2 regions of the Variovorax sp. TLI9-5A genome follow, and region 2 is predicted to be linked to the other one. Evidence: predicted binding sites of a transcription regulator. Region 2 holds the regulator's gene; the other holds the start of a gene.
What was found. Region 2 encodes LexA, which represses DNA repair genes until DNA is damaged. Its sites were predicted from a motif close to ACTGTATNNNNATACAGT; they were not measured.
Positions count from the first base shown of each region.

Region 1 (3,409 bases), 3.3 Mb from region 2:
AGCGGCGGTTCCAGTAGAGCATCTTGCCGATCTCGATGCCCATGTCGGTGATGTTGCCGGTCATGTGCGTGGTGCGGATGCTGCCGCCCGAGGTCTTGGAGGCCACCGCGTTCTGCAGGCCCATGATGAAGGACAGCAGCAGCACGGTGAGCGGCACCGCGAACGGCGTGGCCCAGGTCAGCGTGATCGCGCCCATGAGCCCGAAGGGAAACATCAGCGCCGCCTCGAGCATCAGCGGCAGGGCGTACACGCCATGCATGCGGTGCTGGCGGGCCCAGTTGACGAGCACTGCGCACACGGCGGCGCCGGTGAGGAAAGCGAGGATCGCGCCCAGCGCGTTCAGCAGCAGCTTGACGTTGCCCAGCACCATGCCGTCGGCCAGCTGCGAGGCGAAGCCGGTCATGTGCGAGGTGTACATGTGCAGCACGAGGAAGCCGCCCGCGTTGACGGCGCCGGCATTGAAGGCCAGCAGGAGGCCCAGCGCGGTGTTGGTCGACGGCGCGCGGTGGCGGTTGGTGAGAAAGCGAATTCTGCGCAAGGTGGCTCTCCGGTCGGCGCTTGGCGCCAGAGCCACTCTAGCACCGGGGCTGCCCCGGAAGGCTCTGCTACTTGAGCCAGCCGCGCCGGCGGAAGTACCACATCGGCACCAGCGCGCTGGCCGCCATGAGCACGATGGCGTAGGGATAGCCCATGGCCCAGTCGAGCTCGGGCATGAACTTGAAGTTCATGCCGTAGATGCTGGCGATCAGCGTCGGCGGCAGCAGCGCCACGCTGGCCACCGAGAAGATCTTGATGGTCTTGTTCTGGTTGATGTTGATGAAACCGACGGTCGCATCCATCAGGAAGTTGATCTTGTCGAACAGGAAAGCCGTGTGGTTGTCCAGCGACTCGATGTCTCGCAGGATCTGGCGGGCTTCCTCGAACTGCTCGGCGTTGAGCATCTTGCTGCGCATCATGAAGCTGACGGCGCGGCGCGTGTCCATCACGTTGCGGCGGATGCGCCCGTTCAGGTCTTCCTGCCGCGCGATGGCGCCGAGCACCTCGCCGGCCAGCTCGTCGCTGACGTTGCCCGAGAGCACCTTCTTGCTGGCTGCCTCGAGTTCGTCGTAGATGTTCTCCAGCGAGTCGGCCGAGTATTCGGCGTCGGCGTCGAAGAGCTTGAGCATGACTTCCTTGGCGTCCTCGATCAGCCCCGGCGCGCGGCGCGCACGCATGCGCAGCAGGCGGAACACGGGCACGTCCTCGTCGTGGATCGAGAACAGTACGCCGCGGCTGCGCAGGTCGGTGTTGTGCTGATTGAGGATGAAGGCCACGCGCACGGCGCGCGGGGCTTCGTCGTCGTCGATCAGGAAGTCGGAGCGGATGTGCAGCTCGCCGTTGTCTTCCTCGTAGAAGCGCGCCGACTCCTCGATGTCCTCGTCCATCGCGTCTTCGGGGATGGACAGGCCGTAGTACTGCTTGATCCAGCGCTTTTCTTCGAGCGTGGGCGACTCGAGGTCGACCCAGATCGGCTGGAACCTGGAGAGCTCTTCGAGGGCCTCGATTTCTTCCTGGACGAGGCGGCCGTTGGCGAGCGTGAAGATGTTGAGCATGGGCTCACTCCCGGGTATGACTGACTGGACGATGGGGCGAGGAAGAGGGGCGCTTTCAATTCCCTGCCCGACGCGCGCAAGAAGCGCGAAAAGGCGTCAGCGAAAGGGAGTTGAAAGCTGCCGAGACGGGGCGGTTTCCATAGGAAAAATCTCCGGTTGCAGCGAGGCGCGATTATGTCACCGGCCACATGTCGGCGAGGTGGCTGGACTGGACGGGCATACAGTAAAGTCACGGACCATGCAGAGCACTGCGCTTCCCGCTTTTTCCGCCGCGCCGAAGACCCAGGCCGAACGCCTGGCGCAGGCGCTGGCCTCGCTCAACGAGGCGCAGCGCGCGGCGGTGGAGCACGGCGTGGGTGCTGCAGTTGCCGTGGCGGACGAGCGGCCGCTGCTCGTCATCGCCGGCGCCGGCTCGGGCAAGACCAGCACGCTGGCCCACCGTGTCGCGAACCTCATCGCCGGCGGCGTCGATCCGCAGCGCCTGCTGCTGCTGACCTTCTCGCGCCGCGCCGCGCAGGAAATGGAGCGCCGCGCGGGCCGGGTGCTGGCGCAAGTGCTGGGGCTGAAGTCGGAGGCGCCGCCCGCGCTGCCGTGGGCCGGCACCTTCCACGGTATCGGTGCGCGGCTGCTGCGCGAGTACGCGCCGCAGATCGGGCTCGACGAGAACTTCACCATCCACGACCGCGGCGACGCCGAGGACCTGATGGGGCTGGTGCGGCACGAGCTGGGGCTTTCCTCCACCGTCAACCGCTTTCCGCGCAAGGGCACCTGCCTGTCGATCTACTCGCGCTGCGTGAACACCCGCGCGCCGCTGGCCGACGTGCTGAAGGAGGCCTTTCCCTGGTGCGGCGAGTGGGAGGCCGAGCTCAAGAAACTGTTCGGCGCGTATGTCGAGGCCAAGCAGCGGCAGAACGTCCTCGATTACGACGACCTGCTGCTCTACTGGGCCGAGATGGCTGCCGAGCCTTCGCTGGCCGCACACATCGGCGCGCGCTTCGACCACGTGCTGGTCGACGAGTACCAGGACACCAACCTGCTGCAGGCGGCGATCCTGCTGGCGCTCAAGCCCGACGGGCGCGGCGTGACGGTGGTGGGAGACGACGCGCAGTCGATCTATTCCTTCCGCGGCGCGACGGTGCGCAACATCCTCGACTTTCCCTCGCAGTTCACGCAGCCCGCGCGCGTGGTCACGCTGGAGCGCAACTACCGCTCGACGCAGCCGATCCTCGATGTGTCGAACCGTGTCATCGCACAGGCCGCCGAGCGGCATGCCAAGACGCTGTGGACCGACAAGCCCTCGGCGGGCAAGCCGCTCCTGGTGCTCGTGCCCGACGAGGCGGGGCAGGCGCGCTGGGTGGCCGACAAGGTTCTGGCGCACCGCGAGGGCGGGCTGGCGCTGAAGTCGCAGGCGGTGCTGTTCCGCACCTCGACGCACAGCGCGGCGCTCGAACTCGAGCTGGCGCGGCGCAACATCCCGTTCGTGAAGTTCGGCGGGCTCAAATTTCTGGAGGCCTCGCATGTGAAGGACCTGCTCGCGGTTTTGCGCTTCGCGCAGAACCCGCGCGGGCGCATGGCGGGCTTCCGCGTGACGCAGCTCATCCCCGGCATCGGGCCCGCCACGAGCGCGCGCCTGCTCGATGCGATGGAGCAGGCGGCCGACCCGGCCCAGGCGGTGCGCGATTTCGTGCCGCCTTCCGCCGCGCGCGCGCAATGGGCCGACTTCGCGAAGGCCTACGAGGCACTGCGCGAGCCCGCGCTGAAGTGGCCGGCCGACGTCGAGCTGGCGATGGACTGGTATCTGCCGCATCTGGAGCGCC
Region 1 covers NZ_CP200310.1:6,774,004-6,777,412, reverse strand. Annotated here, with positions in the region: gene AC1VNX_RS32195 (YoaK family protein) at 1-538, opposite strand, end outside; gene corA (magnesium/cobalt transporter CorA) at 606-1,592, opposite strand; gene AC1VNX_RS32185 (ATP-dependent helicase) at 1,831-3,409, shown strand, end outside.
Region 1: a site for LexA is predicted at 1,800-1,817, ahead of AC1VNX_RS32185 (ATP-dependent helicase). Genes of this name have one in related genera too.

Region 2 (3,409 bases):
ACAGACAGCGGGATTTCCCCGAGGGCACGCATGCTATCCTCGAAGCAACTCCGCCCAGCCCGGCCATGGGGCCGATGCTCGGCGCGACACAAAATCTAAGAACCGTCCGAGGACACCATGAGACTAATTTTGCTGGGCGCGCCCGGGGCGGGCAAAGGCACGCAAGCGGCCTTCATTTGCCAGAAATACAGCATTCCCCAGATTTCGACCGGCGACATGCTGCGCGCCGCCGTCAAGGCTGGCACGCCGCTCGGACTACAGGCCAAGGCCGTCATGGACGCCGGCGCACTGGTCAGCGACGACCTGATCATCAATCTCGTGAAGGAACGCATTGCGCAGCCCGATTGCGCCAGCGGCTTCCTGTTCGACGGCTTCCCCCGCACCATTCCCCAGGCCGACGCCATGAAGGCGGCCGGCGTCAAGCTCGACTACGTGCTCGAGATCGACGTGCCCTTCGGCGACATCATCGAGCGCATGAGCGGCCGCCGCTCGCACCCGGCTTCGGGCCGCACCTACCACGTCAAGTTCAATCCGCCCAAGGTGGAAGGCAAGGACGACGTGACGGGCGAGGACCTGATCCAGCGCGAGGACGACAAGGAAGAAACCGTGCGCAAGCGGCTCGACGTGTACAGCCAGCAGACGCGTCCGCTGGTCGACTACTACTCCGCCTGGGCCAAGACGGATCCGGCCGCCGCGCCGAAGTACCGCGCCATCAAGGGCGTGGGCACGGTCGACGAGATCACGCAGCGTGCGCTGGCTGCACTGAGCAGTTGATCGTCATCTGACTCACACCGAACCGCCCCTTCCAGAGGGGCGGTTTTGCTTTCAGCCCAGCAATTCGAGCATCAGGGCGATGCGCGCCTTCACAGGCGTCAGCGCGCCTGCATCGCGAAGCAGATCGCCCGCCTTCGGCAGGATGCGCCCGCTCGAACAACGCGTGGCCCGGAGCACTGCAATGCCGGCGTCCTGCGCCTTGAGCGCGGCAGCTTCCAGCGCATGGTGCAGGGTGCCGTTGCCGGTGGTCGCGAGGACCAGTCCGCGCACCGGGTCCGCCCCGCCCGCCTGAAGCAGCGCCTCGACCACCGCGCCGCTGGCGCCGGCGTGGCTCATCACGATCTCCACCCGGGGCCATTGCACTTCTGCCGGCCCGAAGAGCTTCACCACAGGCAGCGCCCCACCCTGCGGCCACGCCCGGACAAGACGCACTTCACCCTCTTCCACATAGCCGACGGGCCCCGCATCGCCTGAGGCAAAGGCATCAAGCCGATAGGTGTGAACCTTCTGGATGTCGACGCCGGCATGGATCGCGCCGGCGCACACCACCGTGACGCCGCGCGCGCCCTGCGACGCGGCGACGCTGACCGCGTCGCGCACGTTCTGCGGTCCGTCCGGCGACAACGCGGTGGCCGGGCGCATCGCGCAGGTCAGCACGACGGGCTTGGACGGCACCAGCACCGAGTGCAGGAAGAATGCGGTTTCCTCGATCGTGTCGGTGCCGTGCGTGATCACCACGCCTGCCACGTCGGCCTGCGCCAGCCAGTGCGCGCAGCGCCGGGCCAGCTGCTGCCAGATGTCGAAGGACATGTCCTTGCTGTCGACCTGGGCTACCTGCTCGGCCTCCAGCGCCACGCCGGCGGGCGCCTCGATGCCGCCCAGCAGGTCGGCCACGCCCACCTGCGCGGCGGTGTAGCCGATGTTGTCGTCACTGCTGGCGGCCCGGCCCGCGATGGTGCCGCCGGTGCCCAGAACCACCACGCGGCGCGACAGTTCAGGCGAAGAGGAATTGACCATGGCTTGTCAACTTCTAAAAACTGGTTAAAAATACAGGCACTGGATATCCAACCAGTGCCGCAAGGAACCACACATGCAGTTCGCCGTGAAGCTTACAGCCCGCCAGCAGCAGATCCTGGACCTCATCCAGAGCGCCATCGCACGCACCGGTGCACCACCCACGCGCGCCGAAATCGCCAACGAGCTCGGGTTCAAGTCGGCCAATGCCGCCGAAGAGCACCTGCAGGCGCTGGCGCGCAAGGGCGTCATCGAACTGGTCAGCGGCACTTCCCGCGGCATCCGCCTCAAGGGCGACGCGCTGCGCTCGCTCAACGAAACGCGCCACCGCGAAGGCGGCCAGTTCTCGCTCTCGCTGCCCGGCATGGCCCAGCTGGCACTGCCGCTCATCGGCCGCGTCGCAGCCGGCTCTCCCATCCTGGCCCAGGAGCACGTCGACCAGACCTTCTACGTCGAGAACACGCTGTTCCAGCGCCAACCCGACTACCTGCTCAAGGTGCGCGGCATGTCGATGCGCGACGCCGGCATCATGGACGGCGACCTGCTCGCGGTGCAGGCCACCAAGGAGGCGCGCAACGGCCAGATCGTGGTCGCACGTCTCGGCGACGAAGTGACCGTCAAGCGCCTGAAGCGCAACAAGCAGGTCATCGAGCTGCACGCCGAGAACCCCGACTACCCGACCATCATCGTGCAGCCCGGCGAGCCTTTCGAAATCGAAGGGCTCGCGGTCGGGCTCATCCGGAACACCATGCTGATGTAGGCCACTGCGGCCTGCTTTCCACAGCACCCCATCCGGCAACGACAGGTGGCGGGCGTATGGCGAAGAGTCGCCATCACCCTGTCGCGGCCGATTCAAGAAATCCTGCCTGTGTTCAACCTCATACATTTTTGGAGTTCACATGGGAATCGCCCTCCTCGCCATCGCCGACATCTGGATGCCGCTTCAATCGCTGGCCAATCGCCTGATGACGGCTCGCCGCTCTTCGTCTTCGCACCTCAGGGATCGTCTCGACGCCACCGAGTCCTCGGCAGGGCTGCGCTATGTAGCGGTGCGCCCCGCCTGTACCGCCCGTTCCGGCGGCACAGCGCCCTCTGAAACGGCCGCGCCGGCGCGCCCGCTGCGCGTGGTCTGCGTGGTCGATGGCAAGGGCCAGCAGCGCAACAACAACCGCGTGCGGATCTCCGGCCGCATGGCCGATGTCTGCGCCGAGCTCGACCGGCTGGCCGCTCTGGAGGCCGCGGAAACCATGGCCACTGCCCCGCGCTCCACGCGCCTGCACTGAGCCGGCGCCGGGCCCGAAACACCCTGCAAGCGCCTGCAGGGCGGGTATCCAAACGTTCGCCGGCGCGACATTCCAATGCTGCGAGGCACAATGGCACGCCATGAACATTGTGATCCTCGACGATTACCAGGACGCCGTGCGCAAGCTGCGCTGCGCTTCCAAGCTGGACGCCTACGCAGCCAAGGTCTATACCAACACGGTCAAGGGCATTGGGCAGTTGTCGGTCCGACTCAAGGACGCCGACGTGATCGTGCTGATCCGCGAGCGCACCCAGATCTCGCGCCAGCTCATCGAGAAGCTGCCCAAGCTCAAGCTAATTTCCCAGACCGGGCGCGTCG
Region 2 covers NZ_CP200310.1:3,458,493-3,461,901, reverse strand. Annotated here, with positions in the region: gene adk (adenylate kinase) at 118-774, shown strand; gene AC1VNX_RS16380 (asparaginase) at 826-1,791, opposite strand; gene lexA (transcriptional repressor LexA) at 1,865-2,548, shown strand; gene AC1VNX_RS16370 (hypothetical protein) at 2,688-3,071, shown strand; gene AC1VNX_RS16365 (D-2-hydroxyacid dehydrogenase family protein) at 3,172-3,409, shown strand, end outside.